DNA from 4 places in the Shewanella sp. Isolate8 genome. Region 2 is predicted to be linked to each of the others. Evidence: predicted binding sites of a transcription regulator. Region 2 holds the regulator's gene; each other region holds the start of a gene.
The links. Region 2 encodes sigma-54, which starts transcription at its own class of promoters, with help from an activator protein. Its sites were predicted from a motif close to GTTGGCACGNNNNTNGNNT; they were not measured.

Region 1 (2,204 bases), on a different contig from region 2:
TTTGCCACTTGATCACCCGCTTGTGATCGCCGTTAAAGGTCGCCGGGAGTCGATACAAGGGAATGGGCTGCAGGGTATCACCATTTCTCAGCGGAGAGCACATATGCACATAGCTGGTATAGAGTAGTTGCCAGCTGGGTGTCTCAGTGCTGCTCACCTCAGAGTTGATATCCTGACCGATATATTTTTCTCTTGGATGCAGCAGTTTGGCCTCGGTGAGTTCTTCGAGGGCATAGTTGACCCAGGGGCTGTTGAAACGTTTGGCCAGGCTGCTCTTTTCCGGTAACAGCAGACGCACCCTGAATTCACCTTCGTTGAAGGCCACGGCAAATTCGCGTCCCAATACCTGACCATTGGCGCGGTAGGCTTCGAGCAGACCATTAATGGCACGCTCGGCGGTCGTGATGGTGGTGTTGTCAAAACACTCAAATCTGAGTTCCACCACGTGCATCAGCAATCACCCTTGTCGTTTAATTTGGCTTCGAGCTCAGTGATACGTTCAATCAAGATCTCTTGAGTGGCAGTGAGCTTAGCGACCTGCTGTGCCAGATGGGCAAGACTCGGCGCCGCCTCTGCACTCTGAATACTTGGTACAGGTGCCGCTGCGCTAACCACTATCGCCGACTGTTCGTCGGCCGACATGGATTTAAAGCGTTGTAACCCTTGTACCAGTACGGGCATGGGAAGTGAGTTGCCGAGACTCGCCTTGATTAAGGCCAGGCTGGGGGGCTTACCCGCCAGACTCAATTTTCGTGCGGCGACCAGCACCTGTTCGAGAGGACTCATGATTGGTGAAATTCCTTACTTTTTAGCTTGGCTGACATAAATTAAAAATCAAATTTATTTTAAGGTGTTGATAAATATAAATATGTCTGTTTGGCATAAGCTTTGCTTTACCTGAATCCAGTTATAATAGATAAACAGGACGTGAAAGTGAAAACAAAATTAACAACAGCATTGGTCTTAGGCGCCACCAGTTTAGCGCTATCCGGGTGTGTATTGAATGTGGGCGAAGGCGACAAGGGATGGAGCACGGGTAATTCTTGGGAGCGCGTGCAGGAGCAGAACCGCGTTAATCTGTCTAAGTTATCTTTGGGGATGACCCGCGACCAGGTGATGACATTGATGGGCACTGCCGATTTTAATGAGGCCTATACCAAGCAAGATAAGACGGTCAACGTACTCTACTATCGTACCCAGCGTACGCGCGAAGATGGCACGACCACTAAGGATGAATGTACACCTATCGTGATCACGGATAACCGCGTCGTGGGCTGGGGCGAGAAGGCCTACCACAACATGTAATGGAATAAGTTAACCTTTAAAGGCAAGCCAACTTGGCTTGCCTTTTTTGTTTAGGCCTTTTGGTGTTAAGCCTTTTTGCGGCTTTAGTTCGTTGCGCTATAAGGTGATACTTTAGCTCTATAGCCTAGGCTCTAAGCTGGGCATCGAGATGATCGATCACCTCTGTCCACATGGCATCTTCTGCTAAGGCCTCGGCTAAAAAGTGCTTCTGGGCTTGAGACCAGAAGGGCGCCTCGGCAATATGGATCTCCGCGGCGATGGAATGTTGCTTGATAAAAGCCTCTACGGCATCGGGGTCGCTCGGCAGGCCGAGTTGATCAAATAAGCTGGCTAGATCGGGTTGTGTTATATCCATCTTATCCCTCGCTTGTTAGTAGTAATGAGGTGCTCCTATTTAGTATGCAATAAATTGATAAAGTTTCGAATCGATTAAAGTTTGCACTTTTTTACGAGCTTGTTACATTGGACAATGTTGATCTAGATCAAGGAATAACAGCAATGATGACAACAGCTACCCCACCTGTTAATGAAACCTATAAAGCTGTCTATTTAACCGCCGAAGACCTACGTGTCGCCGCCTCGATTCTCTATAACGCCTACCATGATGATCCCTTCTTTATTGCCGCCCTGCATAAGGGAGACAAGGCGCAATATGAACAGAAGCTGCGTGGGGCTATTCGCGAGGAACTGCATACCCTCTGGCAAGAGGAGCAGGCTTTGATCGGCCTGTTTGAGGAGGAACGCCTGATTGGTTTGGCCTGTATCGTGACCCAACAGGTGCCTTTAGGGGAAGCCAGATATTGGCATTGGCGCCTCAAGATGTTGTTAAGCGCCGGTTGGCAGTCGACCCAGGCGCTGATGAAGAAAGAGTCTTCGATCCTCGAGCATCTGCCCAGCAC
Region 2 (2,204 bases):
CCGTGACAGCCACGGCATGGCACTCTCTGGTGGTGAACGTCGCCGGGTAGAGATCGCCAGGGCGCTGGCCGCCAACCCTAAGTTTATTCTTCTCGACGAGCCTTTCGCCGGGGTCGATCCCATCTCGGTCATCGACATCAAGAAGATCATCGAACAGCTCAAGAATCGTGGCCTGGGGGTGTTGATCACCGACCATAATGTGCGCGAAACACTAGATGTCTGTGAGAAAGCCTACATCGTCAGCCATGGTAATCTGATCGCCGAGGGCACACCCGCCGAAATCTTAGACAACCAGCAAGTACGAGCAGTGTACTTAGGTGAACAATTCAAGCTATAGTTAATCTTATAACGGGGCCACACAGAAAAACCTATCTTAGATTGTGGCCTTAGCGACTATTCGATATATTTGTCCGGCACATATAGCCAGAGCTTTCTCATTTTATAATTAGAAACAAGGGAATAGCAGTACGATGAAAGCGTCACTTCAGCTCAAAATGGGTCAGCATCTCACCATGACGCCCCAGCTACAACAGGCCATTCGTCTGTTGCAGTTATCGTCATTAGAGTTGCAGCAGGAGATCCAGCAGGCATTAGAATCTAACCCGCTACTGGAGTTGGACGAAGAGCAGGAGAGCGCCAACGTCGAGCTGCAAGACGATGCCGTCAGCGACAACTTCGACACCAAGTACGACGACAAGATAGAGCTGGATTCGAGCCAGGATAATTCAGGTGTCGAGACCTCTGACGCCCTGACCCAGGACTCCATGCCAGACGAGCTGCCGGTCGATACCACCTGGGACGAGGTCTATACCGCCTCGCCCAACTCCAGCTCGGGCGCCATGCGTGACGACGACATGCCTTTTCAGGGAGAAACCAGCGAAGGTCTTTACGAACACCTTGAGTGGCAGAAGAACCTGACCCCCTTTTCCGATAACGACCTGGCCATCGCCACCGCCATCATAGATGCCATCGACGAGCGTGGTTACCTGACCCAGACCTGTGAAGATATTCTCGAAGCCATGGGCGATCCTGAGATCGAACTCGACGAGGTCGAGGCGGTACTCAAGCGGGTACAACACTTCGATCCCATAGGCGTGGCGGCAAGGGATCTCAGCGAATGCCTGACGATTCAGCTCGCCCAATACAGCGACGACACGCCGCACATCGCCAACGCCCGCATGCTGATCAAGGAACATCTGGATCTCATCGCCGGCCGCGACTTCCGTCTGTTGATGCGCAAGACCAAGCTCAAAGAAGATGACCTAAGGGATGCCATCGCCCTGATCCAGACTCTCAACCCTCGTCCCGGCCTCGCCATCACCGCCAGCCGCGACGAATATGTAATCCCGGATGTGACCGTCACCAAGAAGAAGGGACGCTGGGTGGTCGAGCTCAATCCCGACAGCATGCCCAAGATCAACGTCAATCAGCAGTATGCCGCCATGGCGCGCAGCACCAAGAGCCAGGCGGATGGCCAGTTTATTCGCGGTCACCTGCAGGAAGCCAAATGGTTCCTCAAGAGCCTGGAGAGCCGCAACGAGACCCTTCTCAAGGTGACCAACTGTATCGTCGACTTCCAACAAGGCTTCTTCGAATTTGGCGAAGAGGCGATGAAGCCCATGGTACTGAACGACATTGCCGAGGCGGTGGAGATGCACGAGTCCACCATCTCACGTGTGACCACACAAAAATATATGCATACCCCGAGAGGGATCTTCGAACTCAAATACTTCTTCTCCAGTCACGTCGGTACCGACGATGGCGGAGAGTGCTCTTCAACAGCAATACGCGCCTTCATCAAGAAGCTGGTTGCTGCGGAAAACCAGAAAAAGCCATTGAGCGACAGTAAGATGGCTCAACTCTTGGCCGAACAGGGTATCAAGGTAGCTAGACGCACCATTGCCAAGTATCGTGAAGCGATGCTGATACCGCCGTCGAATCAGCGCAAGAGCTTATAAAACAAACCTGGAAACTGGAGGACTATCTTTATGCAAATAAACCTGACTGGGCACCATATCGAGATCACCCAATCTCTACGAAGCTACATCGAAGAGAAATTCACAAAGCTTGAACGTCATTTCGATCAGATCAATAATGTGCACGTTGTATTAAATGTCGAAAAGTTGCAACAGAAGGTTGAGGCAAAGTTACATCTCCGCGGCGGAGAAGTGTTCGCAACATCCGAACATGCGGACATGTATGCC
Region 3 (2,204 bases), 620 kb from region 2:
TGTCGGCAAGGAGCCATCGGGGCAGTCATTTAACTCCCTGGTGCAGATTGAGCTCGAGCGCGGGGTGCCGAGAAACCCCTTTATCAACGCTGGTGCCCTGATCATCGCCGACCTGCTGCAGAGTCGTCTTGGTGCGCCCAAGCATCATATGCTTGAGGTGGTCAGAAAGCTGAGCGCCGATCCCCATGTGATTTATGACAAGCGTGTCGCGGCCTCAGAATATGAGCATAGTGCCCGCAATGCGGCGATTGCCTACTTGATGAAGTCGTTCGGCAACTTCAACAACGATGTCGATAGAGTACTGAAAAACTACTTTCACTACTGCGCGCTTAAGATGAGCTGCGCCGATCTCTCAAGGGCCATGCTCTATCTGGCCAATCGTGGCCAGAGCCTTTCTGGGCAGCAGGTGGTCTCCCCCATACAGACCCGTAAGCTTAACGCCCTGCTGGCGACATCTGGCCTGTACGATGGAGCAGGTGAATTTGCCTATCGTGTGGGCATGCCGGGCAAGAGTGGTGTGGGCGGCGGTATCATCGCCGTGATCCCGGGCGATATGAGCATCTGTGTCTGGTCACCCGAGCTAGATAAGAACGGTAACTCCCTGGCGGGCACCGCCGCGCTGGAGAGACTCTCCCAAGCCCTGGGACGCTCTATCTTCTAATAGTGCGTCTATTCGAGGCGCTCTTTTTGTTCTACCTTTTCACTCTAAGCTGGTTCCTTTTCTCCCTTTTTCTTTCCTTCTATCAGCCCCCATTCTCTCGATGGTGAAATTTACTAAAAACTGGTTGAAGGCTTTACTTTTGTTAGCCCATAGCCGATTTATAGTCTTGGTTTATATCGTTAATTTTAGCTAATTCATTGATTATATTTAATTAGTTAAAATTGGCACGATACCTGTATTGTTAGCTCTCAATGACACATGGTGCACCTTAAGCTTCACATCATGTGATTTTCAATGACTTAAGGATTAAGAATATGAAGAAATTGACCGCATCTCTTGGACTGACAGCTTTCGTACTTGCCACCACCAGCGCCGCCTGGGCCGGCGAGGATAAGGACAACCATATTTCGTTCGGCAGAGATGACAAGCAGTGCGAGGTGAGCCTTAACTATGATGTCTCGGTAGAGCCGAGCAAGCTGGTGGTCAGTGAAGCCAAAAAAGAGGTATATCGCATCGAGCTTGGTCGTCTCTATGTTAACGGTGACAAGGTTGAGCTTAACGATAAGCAGCAGGCCCTGGTTAACCAATATGCAGGTGAGGTGTCAAAGCAGCTGCCCGAGGTGATCGACGTGGTGCATGATGCCGTCGATATTGCCTCTACCGCGGTTAGCATGGCGCTCACCCCTTTGTTAGGCGACGCCGCCGGTGCCAAGATTGATGAGATGATGGACGGTCTGTCTCAGCGTATCGACACGGTTGCCTATCAGAATGGCGACAAGTTTTACCTGGGCGCGACCGAATCTTCTATCGAAGATACCTTCGGTAAAGAGTTCGAGCAGGAGATGGAGCAGCTGGTGCAGAGCTCTATCGGTAGCATGATGATGACCCTAGGTAGCGAGATGATGAAGGGCGACGGTGAGAGTTTCGAAGAGAAGATGAACGCCTTCTCTGCCAAGATGGACAAGGTGGGCGACGATATCGAAGCCCAGATTGAACAGCAGGCAACGGATCTCGAGGCGCGCGCCGACAGGCTGTGTGACAACTTCCAGCAACTGGTTGCCTTAGAGTCTCAGATGCGTAGCGAAGTCCCGGCGCTGCGCGACTATCCACTGGTTAGCGCTAAGCAGCAAACCCTGCGCGAATAAGTCGCAAACAATTTCCTCTGGCAAAGCAAGATCCACATTTCCCTGCACTTACCTTGGGTGCAGGGCTTTTTTTATTCTGGGCCCGCTATTCTTATGACTTTTCCTCCACTCCTAACTGGGTGTATAGTGGCTAGAAAATAGGTATTAGAATCAAAGAGCAAATCTTTGGTATACTTGTAAAAAATAATAACAATGCTGGCGAAATTTCGATAACGAAATGGCTAACAGTCTGACTCTACTCTTAAAATAATCTGCATAGTCAAGGGGATAACTTCGAAGTCAGGAGGTATCTCCATGATTTATAATTGGTATTTATAGGGTCGCATACACCTTAAGGCTATTTAAATGTTAGAACTTTTAGAACCTATTGCAATTTTTACTCATGTTGCTCGTGCCGG
Region 4 (2,204 bases), on a different contig from region 2:
GACGCCGGTTTTACCTCGAAGCGGGGCTTGGCTCAGGTGCAGGAAACCTTCAACGATTGGCAGGCTCAATCGGGTCGCTCCCTGGCAGAGATCAGCCGTATTCTCGCCTGTGGCGTGGGCGACAACAGGATATAACTAAGTGCTCATCCCTGTACTTAGGGGATAACGAACTGACCCCATGGAAGGGAGGAATACCAGAAAATGTGGGAAACATTTTTGGCCTTGTACATATCCCCTCTATGCTCACTGACCTTCATGGATGAAGGAAATGCCAAAAAATGTCAGGAACATTTTTGGCCATGTATAAATCCATAAGCACATCCATATACAAAAAAGCCAGCCCGAGGGCTGGCAAAACGTGCAGAGATTGGAAACTGCGAGTGCTTAGAAACTCTTGCTGACGCCGATAACGACTCGGTCATCAAAAATCTTGGTCTGTGTGCCGTACACCTTATGGCTCTCATCCACTGTGCTGCCGTGGTATCTGAGATCAAAACTGAGGCCCGCGAAAGTCTTACTTACCCCAAGGTTCCAGTGGCCCCAACCCTCGGCGCCATTACCATCGAGATCCTGATAACCTACGCTGCCCGAGAGGCTAATGCCATTTTCAAACTGATAGCTTGGATGGATGGCATAGTTGACGCCTTGCCAGCCGTCCACGCCAAACCAGTCATCGACGGTGGGTGTAACCTCTAGTTGCAGGTTGGCCTGGCCAAACTGTTTGCCTACCTTGAGCCATAACTCTGTGTAGTTAGAGTATGAGGCGCCAGGGTAGAGATAGGAGAAGAGCATGACATCATAGGTAATGCCTGAATCGCCGAAGGTGCCAGCCTTACCTATGTAGGGTGCCGTGACGATTTCCAGGTTAGGATCGGCAAACTTGATGTTTGAAGCGTAAACACCGCCGTACCAACCTTGATCATTTCCCCATCCCAGCGTGCCTTGCACAACAGGGACATCGCCATCCATGGTCTCTGACTCACCACGAAAGACATAGTCTGAGGCAAAGGTCAGCTTGCCTGTGATATTGCCACCTAACACTTGTGTGCTTTGCGGCTCGGCCATGACGCCGCCAGCGGCTAACAGGCTGCCAAGGAGTATCGAACATTTTAACTGAGTTAAGGTCTTCATCATCTTCATCTCATCTAGCTGTTGTTTGGCTGATGAGGCGACTATAAGTCCAAGTTGTGAATGGCCTTGTTGGCACAGATGAACTGATCAAATAAAGATGTGAACAATTATGAACAACTTTGATTTAACCTCATGTTTAATATGGTGTTAGTTTTCATCATGTTCGAATGACGAAGATCACTATTTAGACACAAAAAACGCTAAAACTGAGCCAAAAGTTGCAATCTTTAACTGTTTCTTAACAAGAAAACATGATTAAAAATAAAAATTTGCATTAACTTACAATATCTCCGCCTACTTGTTCTTGTTGCACTAAGCTAGGTGTGAGATAAATAGTTTCTAAATCTTTTTTTAATTTTGCTCACATTAGATATCCCATAGCGCCTCGATCGTGCATGGGGATTTTTTGTTGCGGCTTTGATCAGGAGTTCTCATGCGGCAAATAGTAAAAATTGCCTCGTTAGTTAGTGTGGCGTTATGGATAACAGGTTGTGGCCAGGACGAGAACCCAGGTCATTCGGCGGCAGCTCCACAAAGCATGGAGGTTGGGGTGGTTCAGGTTGTCGAACAGTCCCAGGCTATTCAGGTTGAGCTACCGGGTCGCAGCAAGGCCTACCTTGAAGCCGAGGTGCGTCCTCAGGTTACGGGAATCATTACAGAGCGCGGCTTCGTCGAGGGTGGTGAGGTGACCGAGGGTCAATCTCTCTATCAGATCGATTCGTCGACCTATAAGGCGGCGCTGGTCAGTGCCGAGGCCGATCTGGCCCGTGCCAATGCCAGCCTCGTCTCGGCCAAGGCCAAGGCGGCCAGATATAAGGCCCTAATCAAGACCGATGCCATCAGCCAACAAGATTTCGACGAGGCCGACGCCCTCTATAAAGAGGCACTGGCTAACGTGACCGTGGCTAAGGCGGCGATCAATACCGCTAAGATTAACCTGGAATACACCCAGGTGAAGGCGCCTATCTCAGGCCGTATCGGTAAGTCGTCTGTGACCGCGGGGGCCCTGGTCACCGCGAATCAGAGCGATGCCCTGGCGACGATTCAGCAGCTAGATCCGATTAATGTCGATA

Region 1: the regulator sigma-54 is predicted to act here: its motif matches at 876-894, upstream of L1D43_RS10995 (DUF3192 domain-containing protein).
Region 3: the regulator sigma-54 is predicted to act here: its motif matches at 882-900, upstream of L1D43_RS03010 (YggN family protein).
Region 4: the regulator sigma-54 is predicted to act here: its motif matches at 1,329-1,347, upstream of L1D43_RS18180 (TorF family putative porin).

Annotation. Positions count from the first base shown of each region.
Region 1 covers NZ_JAKEVI010000002.1:388,319-390,522, reverse strand. The annotation lists gene L1D43_RS11005 (Zn-ribbon-containing protein) at 1-451, opposite strand, end outside; gene L1D43_RS11000 (hypothetical protein) at 451-786, opposite strand; gene L1D43_RS10995 (DUF3192 domain-containing protein) at 934-1,305, shown strand; gene L1D43_RS10990 (DUF2789 domain-containing protein) at 1,430-1,660, opposite strand; gene L1D43_RS10985 (GNAT family N-acetyltransferase) at 1,804-2,204, shown strand, end outside.
Region 2 covers NZ_JAKEVI010000001.1:78,320-80,523, reverse strand. The annotation lists gene lptB (LPS export ABC transporter ATP-binding protein) at 1-337, shown strand, start outside; gene L1D43_RS00355 (RNA polymerase factor sigma-54) at 471-1,958, shown strand; gene hpf (ribosome hibernation promoting factor) at 1,989-2,204, shown strand, end outside.
Region 3 covers NZ_JAKEVI010000001.1:694,749-696,952, forward strand. The annotation lists gene glsB (glutaminase B) at 1-661, shown strand, start outside; gene L1D43_RS03010 (YggN family protein) at 976-1,806, shown strand; gene L1D43_RS03015 (LysR family transcriptional regulator) at 2,152-2,204, shown strand, end outside.
Region 4 covers NZ_JAKEVI010000005.1:80,046-82,249, forward strand. The annotation lists gene L1D43_RS18175 (DNA-3-methyladenine glycosylase I) at 1-135, shown strand, start outside; gene L1D43_RS18180 (TorF family putative porin) at 385-1,140, opposite strand; gene L1D43_RS18185 (efflux RND transporter periplasmic adaptor subunit) at 1,565-2,204, shown strand, end outside.